DNA from 3 places in the uncultured Planococcus sp. genome. Region 3 is predicted to be linked to each of the others. Evidence: riboswitches for the same ligand, from Rfam matches in the RefSeq annotation. Region 3 holds a riboswitch; each other region holds the start of a gene.
What was found. Region 3 has a riboswitch for S-adenosylmethionine ahead of Q0785_RS01165 (methionine ABC transporter ATP-binding protein). Riboswitches for the same ligand answer to the same signal wherever they lie in the genome.
Positions count from the first base shown of each region.

Region 1: linked by a shared signal. The riboswitch ahead of Q0785_RS00165 (methionine ABC transporter ATP-binding protein) and the one ahead of Q0785_RS01165 (methionine ABC transporter ATP-binding protein) in region 3 are both predicted to bind S-adenosylmethionine.
Region 2: linked by a shared signal. The riboswitch ahead of mtnW (2,3-diketo-5-methylthiopentyl-1-phosphate enolase) and the one ahead of Q0785_RS01165 (methionine ABC transporter ATP-binding protein) in region 3 are both predicted to bind S-adenosylmethionine.

Region 1 covers NZ_CANMXD010000001.1:26,251-28,518, reverse strand. The annotation lists gene Q0785_RS00170 (methionine ABC transporter permease) at 1-324, opposite strand, end outside; gene Q0785_RS00165 (methionine ABC transporter ATP-binding protein) at 314-1,327, opposite strand; SAM riboswitch class I at 1,396-1,500, opposite strand; gene Q0785_RS00160 (carbon-nitrogen family hydrolase) at 1,552-2,268, opposite strand, start outside.
Region 2 covers NZ_CANMXD010000010.1:80,975-83,242, reverse strand. The annotation lists gene mtnW (2,3-diketo-5-methylthiopentyl-1-phosphate enolase) at 1-769, opposite strand, end outside; SAM riboswitch class I at 844-953, opposite strand; SAM riboswitch class I at 1,163-1,316, shown strand; gene mtnK (S-methyl-5-thioribose kinase) at 1,391-2,268, shown strand, end outside.
Region 3 covers NZ_CANMXD010000001.1:225,341-227,608, reverse strand. The annotation lists gene Q0785_RS01170 (glycerol-3-phosphate acyltransferase) at 124-768, shown strand; SAM riboswitch class I at 890-1,005, shown strand; gene Q0785_RS01165 (methionine ABC transporter ATP-binding protein) at 1,144-2,175, shown strand; gene Q0785_RS01160 (methionine ABC transporter permease) at 2,165-2,268, shown strand, end outside.

The DNA of each region.
Region 1 (2,268 bases), 200 kb from region 3:
TGGAATGGCGGCAACCGATAAAGATACACTGGCCGCAATCGGACCGATCGTCGTTCCTGTGATCAATTTCGTCAACGGGATGAGTGCCACCAATAGAATGATGAATGGAATGGAACGCACGATGTTGACAATAAAGCCGATCACCGCATTGACCGGCCGATTTTCAAGAAACAGCCCGCGGTCTGTAATGAATAACAAGATTCCAAGTGGCAGCCCAACAATCAGCGCGACAGCTAAAGAAATTCCGATCATCGTCAATGTTTGAAAGAAGGCCGTCTGTATTTCCGGCCACAATTCGATAATCCGTCCCCATTCAATGCCCATTCGGAATCACCTCCACAATTGCTGATCTGCTTTCCATATACTTCAATGCGTCCATAACCGCAGTAGAAGTTCCTTTCAACTCCATGATAAAAATACCGAGAGGCTGTTCCTGAATGTACTCGATCGCTCCGTGTAAAAAGTTCCCTTTTACCGGGTAATTCTGCAGCATATCGGAAATCACGCCTTCTCCTGCCACGCCGCCTTTGAACAGTACTTTCACCAGCGTGCCTGTAAATTCGCTTAAAATATGCTCTGGTACATTGAACGATACGACACTGGATATGAATTCCTTGGTCAATTCCTTTTGTGGATCTGCAAAAATATCATATACTTGACCTTCTTCGATGACGCGTCCCCCTTGCATGACGGCCATGCGGTCACAGATTTCCTTGACGACATTCATTTCATGCGTGATGAGGACAATCGTGATATCCAATTTACGGTTGATGTCTTTCAGTAAACGCAAAATGGATAAAGTCGTATTGGGGTCAAGGGCGGATGTAGCTTCATCGCACAGCAGTACGGCCGGATTGTTGGCAAGTGCCCGTGCGATGCCGACGCGCTGTTTTTGCCCGCCGCTCAATTGTGCCGGATAAACATCCCGCTTGTCGGATAAACCGACCATTTCGAGCAGCTCTTCCACCCGGGTTTTAATGTTTTTTGCAGGAGTTCCTGCTGCCCGAAGCGCAAAAGCGATATTGTCGTAAACCGTCTTTTGGCTGATCAGATAAAAATGCTGGAAAATCATTCCGATTTTCAACCGGGCTTTTCTCAGCTGATCTCCGTTCAGTTGGGTTAAATCGTTGCCATCTACCGTTACACTGCCAGAGGTCGGCCGTTCCAGCAGGTTGATGCATCGGATCAGCGAGCTTTTTCCGGCACCAGAATAGCCGACGATTCCGAAAATCTCGCCTTTTCCGATATCCAATGAAACATTGTCTACTCCGGTGACTGTGCCATGCTTAGTTGTGTAGGTCTTCGTCAATTTCTCGATCTGTATCATAGCGTCCTCCCGGCAATAAAAAGATGCCTCTTTCATCAAGAAAGAGACATCGAAAATTTTAGTTTCTCGACTTATCTTCCAGAACATTTGCATGTTCTGTTGGATTTGGCACCTTCCCAATCGGGGGTTGCCGGACGTCATAGGGCCTATCCCTCAGTCTCTCTTGATAAGTTTACGTTATTTGATTAAATTTTATGTTACAGGCATTAATTACGAGTGTCAATCTACTTTTTGAATTTTTCGTACAATTTATCGCGGCGGTCTTCAAAAACCGGTATCCGATTCCGGACTTCTTCCACTTCATCCAAATCGATATCGACGTAAGCGACACCTTCGTCTTTCTTCATGTCGAGACGGACTTCTCCCCATGGAGCAATTGCCATCGTGCTTCCCCCGAACTCGTTGTTTGGATCGCTGCCGATGCGGTTTACTGCCACAATAAAGCATTGGTTCTCGATCGCTCGCGCCTGCAGCAGGATGCGCCAATGATCAATTCGTGCCTCCGGCCATTCAGCTGATACAAAAATTAGTTTTGCGCCATTCAATGCCTGCGCGCGAATCCATTCAGGGAAACGGATATCGTAGCAGATGACTCCCCCGTAAACGGTATTTTCCAATTCGAATGTGCCCAGTGAATCTCCTTCTTCAAGATGGATATGCTCATCCATCAAGCAAAAGCGATGTGCTTTATCATATTCCGAAATAAGCTCTCCGTTTTTGTCGACGACATACATCGTGTTATAGAAACCACCGTTCTTTTTCGTCGAAACAGATCCACCGACAATATTGACCTTGTATTCTTTCGCAAAACTCTTCAGCAACTCCACGGTCCGGTTCGTGCTGTCTGCAAGTGTGTCAAGCTCTGTCAATGCGTATCCCGTATTCCACATTTCGGGCAGGACAATCGTTTCCGCTCCACCTTCGGCCGCTTCCTTCAAATA
Region 2 (2,268 bases), on a different contig from region 3:
AACCGATCTCATCATCTTCCGCCAATTCCTGCAGCACATCGAGGCCGTATGCGTGGACGTTGAACAGTAAGGCATCCGCTCCCAGCTCCCGTGCTTTTCGTGCCTTTCCTTTCAGGTCGGAAGTTCTGCCCGACAGGTTCACCGCATAATGTGTGCGGTGGCCCGTTTCTTCATAGACATTTTCCAGTACTCTTTTACCCGTTGTGATGCGGCTTTCGAATGGAGTCAGCGGATTGTCGAACAAAATTTCGTCGTCTTTGACAAGGTCTACGCCGCCTAAAGCTTGCTCGCGCAATTGAGCAGACAGAAAATCCAGGTCGCGGCCGATGACGCCTTTGAATATGCTCATCAGAAGCGGCCTTCCGGCTACGCCAAGTGTATTGCGAATTTCTTCTATTCCGAAGCGCGGACCAGGAAAGTGGCTGAGCAGATCATGGCTGAAATCCAAATCCAATAGCTTCACTTCACCATCCAGGGATAGTTTGCCGAAAACCGTGGTCAGGATGGCAGGAAAGTCAGCTGAGAAATTGATGCTCGGGTAGGCAATCTCGAGTTCTGCCTTTATCAGCTCCGGCTTCAATGGATGGCTGTCTTCCGTAAACTCTTCGATGGAAACAACATGTCCCTTATGGTGTTTCAGTTGTGCCTGTTCAAGCAGCGGCAAGTCTGTCCAGGAGCCGATCGTCAGTCCCAAAGCAATGCCTTCCGCTTTTTTTTCGAAGGAACCGGGCTTTCCGTATACTTGATAAGTAGCAGTCAATACGCTCATCTATTCCACACTCCCATGCAATTTAAAAAATAAAAAACCTCTTCAAATAAGAAGAGGTTAAGGGCGTTAACAACTTCTTATTTCTCAGCCATCGGTTCTGGCTGCAAGAATTAGCACCGTGTCCATCATTGGACCGGTTGCCGGGTATCATAGGGCTTGTCCCTCCACCTGCTCTGAATAAGAAAGATATGAAATTGAGTAAAATAATTTTATAATTTAATCCAAAATAACTAAGTCGATTTAATACAGTAAAGTAATTCTGATTATTTCATGTGAGCAGAAGTCTGTCAACTCTGTTATCAAAAAATTGTTTTTATTGGAAAAATGCGTTGACAGTCAATTCTGAATCGTGATAGGATTCTCTTCATAAACTTAATAGTAATACATGTAGTACTCTTATCAAGAGCTGGCAGAGGGATTTTGGCCCGATGACGCCCAGCAACCGACCGTAATACCGTTGTGAGACGGGGCGCTTTGGCGCCAGGATGAACATCCTGTAAGGCACGGTGCTAATTCCATCAGAAATTTATTTTCTGAAAGATAAGAGGCATGGAATCTCTTATTCTGGCCTCTTTCTTTTGAAAGAGGCTTTTTATATTGCAGAAGAAAGGAAGAAAAATCATGACTCTTACTGTTCCCACTACTTATAAAGCATTAACTGAATCGACGGCGATCGCATTGGCAAAGGCTGTCCATCCATTCGATGGCAATGCCCGATTGACTTGCCGGGAAATCGGCGATGGCAACTTGAATTATGTTTTTCAGATTGAAGATCCGCAAACCGGCAAGCGGCTGATCATTAAACAGGCATTGCCATATGCGAAAGTAATCGGTGAAAGCTGGCCGCTGACTTTGAAGCGGGCAACCATTGAAGCCAATGTCCTGAGAAAACACGGAGAGTTCGTTCCTTCATTGGTACCTGCAGTCTATGCTACGGATGAAGAGTTGGCCATTACGGTGATGGAAGACTTGTCCCATCTTGAGATTGCAAGGGAAGGCTTGGTCAACGGAGAAAATTTCCCGAGACTGTCGCAGGATATCGGTGAATATTTGGCGCAGACTTTATTCCATACATCGGATTACGGCTTGCATCCTTTTGAGAAAAAGGGTTTGGCTGCTGAGTTCTCCAACCCGGAGCTCTGCAAGATCACGGAAGATCTCATCTTTACAGATCCCTTTTTCGACGTTGAGACCAATGATTACGAACCGCAGCTCCAATCAGCGGTAGAAGCGATCTGGAGCGATCGTAAGCTGCAGCTGGAAGTGGCGAAATTGAAGAAGAGCTTTTTGACTGAATCGGAAGCGCTTCTGCACGGCGACCTTCACACGGGCAGCATCTTTGCGAGCCAAACGGAAACCAAGGTGATTGATCCGGAATTCGGCTTCTACGGTCCGATTGGATTTGATGTCGGCCTGTTCTTGGCAAACCTCATTTTTCAGGCCATCACACGTGAAGGCGAGGATCGCCAAGTGATTGTGGGCCATATAGAAAAGACATG
Region 3 (2,268 bases):
TGGTTTTTCATCTTGTTGAGAAGTATAAAAATTTCAGCGCGATTTGTCAAGTCCATTAGTCAAAAAATTTTGAAACCTTGTCCTGCTTCAAACGTTATCTTTTAAGGTAGAGGAGGAATTGGCATGTTTATCTGGATGTTGCTATTATTTATTATCTGTTATGTAATCGGCTGTTTTCATGGATCACTTGCAGCTCAGGCTCTATCAGGGGTCAACGTCAAAAAGGAAGGTGTAAAAAATTCCGGGGCTTCCAATGCAGCCATCGTACTGGGATGGAAATATGGTTTGCTTGTCGCTTTCATCGATATTTCTAAAGGCTTTGCTGCTGTTGCAGGCTTACGTCTTTTGCTGGATTCCAGCAGTCTTTCTCCTGAAATGATCTGGACCCTGTTGTTCATCGCAGGTGCCGGCGTAATTTTCGGCCATAACTTTCCGTTCTATATGAATTTCAATGGCGGCAAAGGCACGGCTTCTGTAATTGGCGTCATGCTGGCCCTCGATTGGAAGCTTGGACTGGTCGGACTGCTCTTGCTCATCGGCGTTTCGCTCGCCACCGATTATTTGGTCATTGGCGTACTGGTGCTTTACGCGGTTTATTTTATGATTGCTTTCGGTCCTGCTGTTGGACCATGGCCATTACTCACAGCCTTGGCTTTATTCGCAATGGCGGTATGGAAGCATAGCGAAAACATTATTCGAATAAAGAATGGAAGCGAGAGCAAAGTATCCTCCATCTTTAAGAAGAAGCCTTCAACCCCTATAAAGTAAAGGAGTTTAACTAATTATTGCTTTCATTTGAAAGATTGTGAAATAAATATCATAATTCTTCTTGACATTTTTGTTATTTCACCATAAAGTAGGAATCACGAATCGAATAGCATACATCACTTTCTTATCAAGAGAAACCGAGGGACAGGCCCTGAGACGTTTCGGCAGCAGATTTGTTTAACCGCAAAAACTGTGCCAACTCCTGCAAATGCCATTTGCGCATTTGGAAGATGAGAATTAGATGGTTTCAACAGGAGCCTTCTTTTTTCTTATGGATAAGAAAAAAGGGGGCTCTTTTTTGTCCATTATCTCAGAAGAATGTGAGACACCATCGATTTGATAAGACCCATTACAGCATGAGGAGGTTCAATCACCATGATTCAATTCGAAGGCGTCGCAAAGACTTATCAATCAGGAAAACAGGAAATCCATGCCTTGAACGGCATTGACCTGACCGTCGAAACCGGCGAAATTTATGGAGTCATCGGCTTTAGCGGAGCCGGAAAAAGTTCACTGATCCGCACTGTGAATCTGCTCGAACGTCCTTCTGCAGGACGCGTATTGATTCAAGGAAAAGATATATCCACTTTATCCAGCAAGGAGATCCGCACCATCCGAAAAGATATCGGCATGATTTTCCAGCATTTCAACTTGCTGAATTCAAAAACGGTTTACCATAACGTCGCTATGCCACTCTTGCTTGCCAAGACACCAAAAGCAGATATTGAAAAACAGGTAACCGACCTGCTCGACTTTGTCGGTCTTGCTGACCAGGCGCAAAAATACCCGGATCAGCTGTCAGGCGGACAGAAACAACGGATCGGCATTGCCCGGGCGCTTGCTACTAATCCATCTGTTCTGCTGTGCGACGAAGCAACTTCGGCACTTGATCCGCAAACGACTAAATCGATTTTGGACCTGCTTCGCAAAATCAATAAGGAATACAACATCACCATTCTGCTCATCACTCACGAAATGGGCGTCATCCGGGAAATCTGCGACAAAGTGGCTGTGCTTGAAGCAGGGAAAGTCATCGAGCAGGGCAGCGTCTTCGATATTTTCTCGAATCCGCAGCAACCAACCACTCAACGGTTTGTCCGCTCCGTCATGAACGACGAACTTCCTGATTCGCTGCTGGCACAAATTCAGGATGCTAAAAGCGATAATGCCATCTACCGCCTCCAGTTTACCGGCACTTCCGTCGGCAAACCGTTCATGTCCCGAGTATCACGCGATTTCAAAGTTGATTTGAATGTGCTGTTCGGCAACATCACCGAGCTGCAAGGCGTCCCGTACGGCAACCTGATCGTGGAATTTTCCGGCGAGCCCAGTGAAATCGAATTGGCTTTGTCCTCCATCCGAGAAAGTGAAATCCATGTAGAGGAGGTCAATAATTATGTCAGTTAACTATGAACAGATCATAGAAGCTCTATGGGAAACCATTTACATGACCGGCGCAGCATTCGGCTTTTCCCTTTTGATCGGCTTTCCGCTCGGCAT